2 regions of the Variovorax sp. Root434 genome follow, and region 2 is predicted to be linked to the other one. Evidence: riboswitches for the same ligand, from Rfam matches in the RefSeq annotation. Region 2 holds a riboswitch; the other holds the start of a gene.

Region 1 (3,400 bases), on a different contig from region 2:
TCTCGAGCACGTTGCGCAAGATGACGCCCGGCGTGTGCGTGCCGTAGTAGCCCTGGCCGATGAAGTTGCGGAACACCTTGTTCTTCGACGCCATCACCTTCAGCTCGGCCAGCGCATCGGCTTCGGTCGCCGGTGCGGGCAGCCGCATCGGCTTCGCGCGGCGAATGGCCGCGGGCACGATGCCGTCGATGAGCTCAGCCCGCGTCTCCGAGCCGATCACGGGCAGCATGCGCGCCTCGTCCGCCGCATCGATGCCGATGTGGCGGGCGAGGAATTCTTCGGCGTTCTCTAGTTGTTGCAGGGAGGGGAGGGCGTGGCTTGACATGGCGGGGAAGTAGGGCGGAAGGGGCGGGAGCGGTGGTCCGTATTCAGCAGCGCATCAAGACTCGGCGGCGAACTTGTCGTACGAGGCCGCATCGAGCAGCGCGTCGAGCTGCGCCGGCTCGCTCAGCTTGACCTTGAAGAACCAGCCGCCGGCCAGCGGGTCGCTGTTGGCGAGCGAGGGGTCGGCGCGCAGCGCTTCGTTCACTTCGGTGATCTCGCCCGACACGGGCATGAACACGTCGGCCGCGGCCTTGACCGATTCGACGACGCCGGCGACTTCGCCCTGGGCAAAGGTCTTGCCGACTTCGGGCAGGTCGACGAACACCACATCGCCCAGCGCGTCCTGCGCGTGCACGGTGATGCCGACGGTGGCCGCGCCGCCTTCGGCCGAGACCCATTCATGGTCCTTGGTGTACTTGATGCTCATGTGAAAAACTCCTCGTGGAAAAAATGATGATCGGGGTGCGTAGCCTAGCCGCGGTAGTAGCGGGTGGGCACGAAAGGCATGGTCGAGACTTCCATCGGCACCGGCTTTCCGCGCACGATGGCCTGGATGCGCGTGCCCGGCTCGGCGAAGGCGGTGGCCACGTAGCCCATGGCGATGCAGCGGTCGGCGGTGGGGCCGAGCAGGCCGCTGGTGACGAGGCCGATGTCCTGGCCTTCGAACGATTGCAGCACCGTGCCGTCGCGCACCGGAATGCGTTCGAGGGCAACGAGGCCCACGCGCTTGCGCTTCAGCGTGTCGTGGTCGGTGTGGCCTGCCGCGCCCACGGTGGATGCGGTGAGCTGCGCCAGGATCTTCGCGGCGCCCGGAAAGCCGCCTTCGCGCGCGCCGCCGGTGCGACGCACCTTCTGCATCGCCCAGTTGAGCGAGGCCTCGACCGGCGTGGTGGTGGTGTCGATGTCGTGGCCGTACAGGCAAAGGCCGGCCTCGAGCCGCAGCGAATTGCGCGCGCCCAGGCCGATGGGCTTGACCTCGGGCTGGGCCAGCAGCAGGCGGGCGAGGGCGTCGGCGTCCTTGGCGGCCACCGAGATCTCGAAGCCGTCCTCGCCGGTATAGCCGCTGCGGGTGACGAAGGCGGGAATGCCGCCGATCTGCACCGCTCCGCCCGTCATGAACACGAAGCGCTCGACGCCGGGCGACAGCCGCGCCAGCGTGGCGGCGGCCTGCGGGCCTTGCAGTGCGAGCAGGGCGTGATCGGGCAGGGGCTGCACGTCGCAGCGGGCGCCGATCTTCTGCTGGATGTGCGCGATGTCGGCCACCTTGCAGGCCCCATTCACGATCACGAAGATCGAGTCGTGGCCTTCGTTGAAGAACATCAGGTCGTCGAGGATGCCGCCCTCGTCGTTGATCAGCAGGCCGTAGCGCTGCTTGCCGGCTGGCAGGTCGATCACGTCGACGGGCATCAGGGTTTCGAAGGCGGCTGCCGCATCGGGCCCGACGAGGCGCAGCTGTCCCATGTGGGAAATGTCGAACAGGCCGGCCGCATCGCGCGTGTGCTTGTGCTCGGCCATCAGGCCGGCGGGGTATTGCACGGGCATCGAATAGCCGGCGAAAGGCACCATGCGGGCGCCGAGCTCCAGATGGAGGTCGTACAGCGGCGTCTTGAGAAGAGGGGCGTCGGAGGGAGCGGAAGAAGCAGCCACGGGGCACTCCAAAGGGGCAGTCGAAATCCATGGCTGCAACGCCATGGGCCACCCCTGCTGTCCGCTTTACCTGAGAGATTCGCCCCACGATCGGGGTTTGCTCCTTCGGTGGGCCGTTGCTTGGCAACGGCCTCTCTCCAGCAAGGAAACACCGGTGTTCACCAGTGCCTTGTCAGTCCTTTTGCCTGAGCGTTCGGGAATCCCCTGCGCCTTCGGCGGCCCCGGCATGCGGGGCTCTCTCCTGACCCGGCGAGTGTAGTGGATCGCGCAGCCCGCAGCCCCGGACTTGCCCCTCGTCCCTATCGCGACCACAGGCGCCACGCCGCGACGCCGACCGCGATCCACACAGCCACGACAAGCGCGGCGCCATACCGGCTGGTCGGCCTGGCGCCCGACTTCTGCATCCAGTCGTCGGCTTGCCGGCGGCACTCCGCGAGCACCGGCGGCGGAATCATCCGGATCGCAAGCCAGATCAGCCCCGGCAGCAGGAGAACGTCGTCCAGGTAGCCCAGGACCGGGATGAAGTCGGGAATGAGATCGATCGGGCTGAGCGCGTAGGCGACCACGAACATGCCCAGTGCCTTGGCATACCACGGGGTGGATGCATGCCTGCCCGCGAACCACAGCGTGACGCCGTCGCGCTTGACGCGCCGGGCCCAGGCGCGAAGCCGTTCGGACAGGGGCGGTTTTTCAGGGGCGGAGTTCACCTCGCGATGGTGTCACAGGCTGCGTTCGCGCCCGTGGTGCGCTCTTCAATGAACGATTTCGGCCGGCGGCAGCAGCCGGTCGATGCGCTCGCGCAGCGATTCGGCCCGCTCCACACCGGCGGTTTTCTCGATCTCGGTCAGCATCAGCGCGGCGATGGTCAGCATCGCCTCGCGGTCGCGCGCCTCGCGCAGCGCGTCGCGCATCTGCAGCGCGAACTTCGGGTCGCGCCGCACGAACATGCGCTCGCAGATGTCGAACAGGAACATGCGCGTGGTGGCCAGCGAGCGCTTGCCGTCGAAGGTGTCGGCCGAGGTGGGGAGGCGGATCGGTTCGTCGGCGGGGATCGGCGCGGGCTGGGCGGGTGCCGGTGCGCCCGCGGCTTGCAGGCCCTGCAGATAGCCCCTCTGGATCAGCGCCCGGATCGCCAACTCGGCTTCATGCCGGTCGGGGAACAGCGCGCTGAAGTCGGTCAGCGAGCGCCGGCCGTCGGCCATCAGCAGCAGGGCGCGCTCGCGCTGGCTGAGCGTGCGCTGTCCGCCCTGGAGTTCGTCGCGCGCCTTGTCGGTCTTGGTGGGAAACATGGCAGCCACAGCTTTGGGGAATCGATGGGCACAGCATCGTTGCAAGCGGTGACATCTTTATTACCCGTTTTCCTCGCAGGGCCAATGGCCGCCCCGGCCGGCCCGCGTGTCCGCCGCACGCCTGGCGCGCTGCCCGGCGT
Region 2 (3,400 bases):
GCCGAGATGGCGGGGCGCACGAACACGGGCTACCTGTTCGGCGGCCTGTCTTCGGGGCGTGGCAGCGCGCTGCAGTTCGCGGTTGGCGGCAACGGCAACATCCGCGGGCACGGGGCTGCGGGCGGGGTGTTCTCGGGTGGCTTGTCGGGCGTGGTGTTCGGCGAGGGCGTGCGGCTGGTGTCGCGCGTCACGCAGGGCTGCCAGCCACTGCGATCGGGGGCAGCGCGCGAGCGCGAGATCACCGAAGCCGACGGCAACCTGCTGCTGAAGCTCGACGGCGAGCCGGCGCTCGACGTGCTGCTGGCCGACCTGCAGGTGTCGCTCGAGCGGCCGCAGGAGGCCATCGATGCGGTGCGCAACACGCTGGTCGGCCTGGCTTATGCGGGCAGCGACGGCATCCGCCGCACCGGGGACCTGGGCGCCGACGTGCTGGTGCGCCACATCATCGGACTGGACCCGACGCGCCGCGGCATCGCGATCGCCGACGTGGCCGAAGCCGGCATGCGGCTGAGCTTCTGCCGCCGCAATGCGCAGGCCGCGCGTGCCGACCTGATGCGCATCTGCGCCGAAATCCGCGAGGAACTGGAGCCCGAAGAGCAGACGCTGGCCACCGCGCGCGCCGTGGCGGCGGGCGAGGCCGAGGCGGCGCCGCATCCGGCGCGGCGCATCGCGGGGGCGGTGTACGTCAGCTGTTCCGGGCGCGGCGGTCCGCACTTCGGTGCGCCGGGGGCGGAACTGCAGATCGTGCGGCACGCGCTGGGCGACGTGCCGCTGGTGGGGTTCTTCGCGGCGGGCGAGATCGCTCGCCACCATCTGTATGGCTACACCGGCGTGCTGACGGTGTTCGCCAGCAACGACTGACGGCGATCAGGCCGGCTGCAGCGCGCGCGGCGCGGGCGTGGGCATGCCGGTGAACGCGAAATCGACCTCCGGCGCCAATCCGCTCACGATGCGCGCGATCGACTTGCCCGAACCGCAGGCGTGCGTCCAGCCGAGCGTGCCGTGGCCCGTGTTGAGGAACAGGTTCGGCAGCTTCGTCTTGCCGATCAGCGGCACGTTGCTCGGCGTCGCGGGACGCAGGCCGGTCCAGAACTGCGCCTGCGTGGTGTCGCCGGCGCCGGGGAACAGCTCTTCCACGCGGCGCACGATGGCTTCGCAGCGAACCCGGTTCAGGTCGCGGTCGTAGCCGTTGAGCTCGGCCGTGCCGGCGATGCGCAGGCGGTCGCCCGACTCGGACGTGTAGCGCGAGAACACGAGCTTGAATTCGTCGTCCGTCAGCGAGACCTGGTGCGCCTTCGAGGCGTCCTTCACGGGCAGCGTCACCGAGTAGCCCTTGGCGGGATAGATCGGCAGGCTGATGCCCAGCGGCGCGGCGTACAGCGGGCTCAGGGAGCCCATCGCCAGCACGAAGGCGTCGCCGCGGATGCGCTGGAAGCGGCCTTCGTTGTCGGTGGCCTCGACGTGGTCGATGCTGCCGCCGGCTTCGCGCAAGGCGGTCACCGTGTGGCTCATGAGGAACTTCACGCCGGCCGCGGCGGCCAGGCCGACCAGCTCGCGCGCGAAGCGATTGGCGTCACCGGACTCGTCCTCGGCCGTGTAGGTGGCGCCAGCCAGCTGAGGGCGGATGTGGGCGAGGGCGGGCTCGATCTTCACGGCTTCGTCGGCCGAGATGACCTGGCGCTCGCAGCCCAGGGCGCGCATCTGCTCGGCGGGCGCGAGGGCGCCGTCGAACTCTTTCTGCGTCGTGTAGAAGTGCAGGATGCCCTGTGTGCGCTGGTCATAGTTCAGGCCGGTGTCGCGGCGCAACTGTTGCAACATCGAGCGGCTGTATGTACCAAGACGCACGATCTGCTCGATGTTGTGCCGCGTGCGTGCCGGGGTGCATTCGCGCAGGAACTGCAGGCCCCAGAGCCACTGGCGCATGTCGGCGCGGATGCGGAAGAGCAGCGGGGCGTCTTCCTTGCCCAGCCACTGCAGCACCTTCAGCGGCGCGCTGGGATTGGCCCAGGGTTCGGCATGGCTGACCGAGATCTGCCCGCCGTTGGCGAAGCTGGTTTCGGCGGCCGGGGTGGCCTGCCGGTCGATCACGGTCACTTCGTGGCCGAGTTGCTGGAGGTAGTAAGCCGAGGTCACGCCGAGCAGGCCGGCGCCAAGAACGATCACACGCATTTCAAGTACCTTTGAGGTTGCAACGCTTGAATGGCGGGTGTGGTGTGCTATTGAATCAATAGCAAGCAACCGGACGACCGCCGTCCAAGTTGCCGCTCCCCCTGTCCTCGGTACCTGAGAGATTCACCCGCTGCGCCCGCAGAGGGTTTGCTCCTTCGGTGCGCCACATGGCGTGGCGGCTCTCCAGACGGCGTTTCAGTTGGTGCAGTACAGACCCCTTGTTCGGGCCGACCTGAGCGTTTATGGGAGTTTGCGCCTTCGGTAGGGCCACCGGGGTGGCCCGCTCTCCTGCAGTGGGGCGATTGTAGGCGAGGTTCGTGCGACTACCGACCTGTGACTTTTGCCCATATGAGCGATGGGATAATCATTTGTTAATCTGCCGCACCGAACTTCTCACAAACATTCAGGGGACCCCATGATCCTGGTAACCGGCGGCGCCGGCTTCATCGGCGCCAATTTCGTACTCGACTGGATCGCCAACAGCGACGAGCCGGTCGTGAACCTCGACAAGCTGACCTACGCAGGCAATCTCGAGACGCTCGCATCGCTCAAGGACAACCCGAAGCACATCTTCGTGCAGGGCGACATCGGCGACAGCGCGCTGCTCGACCGTTTGCTGGCCGAACACAAGCCCCGCGCCGTGGTGAACTTTGCGGCCGAATCGCATGTGGACCGTTCCATCCACGGCCCCGAAGACTTCGTGCAGACCAACGTGCTCGGCACCTTCCGCCTGCTCGAATCCGTGCGCGGCTTCTGGAGCGCACTGCCGGCCGACCAGAAAGCCGCCTTACGCTTCCTGCACGTGTCGACCGACGAGGTCTACGGCTCGCTCTCCAAGACCGATCCGGCCTTCACCGAAGAAAACAAGTACGAGCCCAACAGCCCGTATTCGGCCAGCAAGGCCGCCAGCGACCACCTCGTGCGCGCCTGGCACCACACCTACGGCCTGCCGGTGGTCACCACCAACTGCTCGAACAACTATGGCCCGTTCCACTTCCCCGAGAAGCTGATCCCGCTGATGATCGTCAACGCGCTGGCCGGCAAGAACCTGCCCGTGTACGGCGACGGCATGCAGGTGCGCGACTGGCTCTACGTGAAGGATCACTGCAGCGCCATCCGCCGTGTGCTCGAGGCCGGCAAGCTGGGCGAGACCTACAACGTCGGCGGCTGGAACGAGAAGCCCAACATCGAGATCGTCGACACCGTGTGTGCGCTGCTCGACGAGCTGCGA

The links. Region 2 has a riboswitch for glycine ahead of ASD05_RS23765 (D-amino acid dehydrogenase). Riboswitches for the same ligand answer to the same signal wherever they lie in the genome.
Region 1: it holds a riboswitch for glycine, as region 2 does, so the genes downstream of both, gcvT (glycine cleavage system aminomethyltransferase GcvT) here and ASD05_RS23765 (D-amino acid dehydrogenase) in region 2, are expected to answer to the same signal.

Annotation. Positions count from the first base shown of each region.
Region 1 covers NZ_LMEK01000012.1:76,843-80,242, forward strand. Annotated here, with positions in the region: gene gcvP (aminomethyl-transferring glycine dehydrogenase) at 1-325, opposite strand, end outside; gene gcvH (glycine cleavage system protein GcvH) at 380-751, opposite strand; gene gcvT (glycine cleavage system aminomethyltransferase GcvT) at 796-1,971, opposite strand; glycine riboswitch at 2,019-2,122, opposite strand; glycine riboswitch at 2,135-2,225, opposite strand; gene ASD05_RS10965 (YkvA family protein) at 2,271-2,678, opposite strand; gene ASD05_RS10970 (hypothetical protein) at 2,724-3,260, opposite strand.
Region 2 covers NZ_LMEK01000025.1:656,995-660,394, reverse strand. Annotated here, with positions in the region: gene ASD05_RS23770 (FIST C-terminal domain-containing protein) at 1-861, shown strand, start outside; gene ASD05_RS23765 (D-amino acid dehydrogenase) at 868-2,169, opposite strand; glycine riboswitch at 2,261-2,366, opposite strand; glycine riboswitch at 2,374-2,470, opposite strand; gene rfbB (dTDP-glucose 4,6-dehydratase) at 2,585-3,400, shown strand, end outside.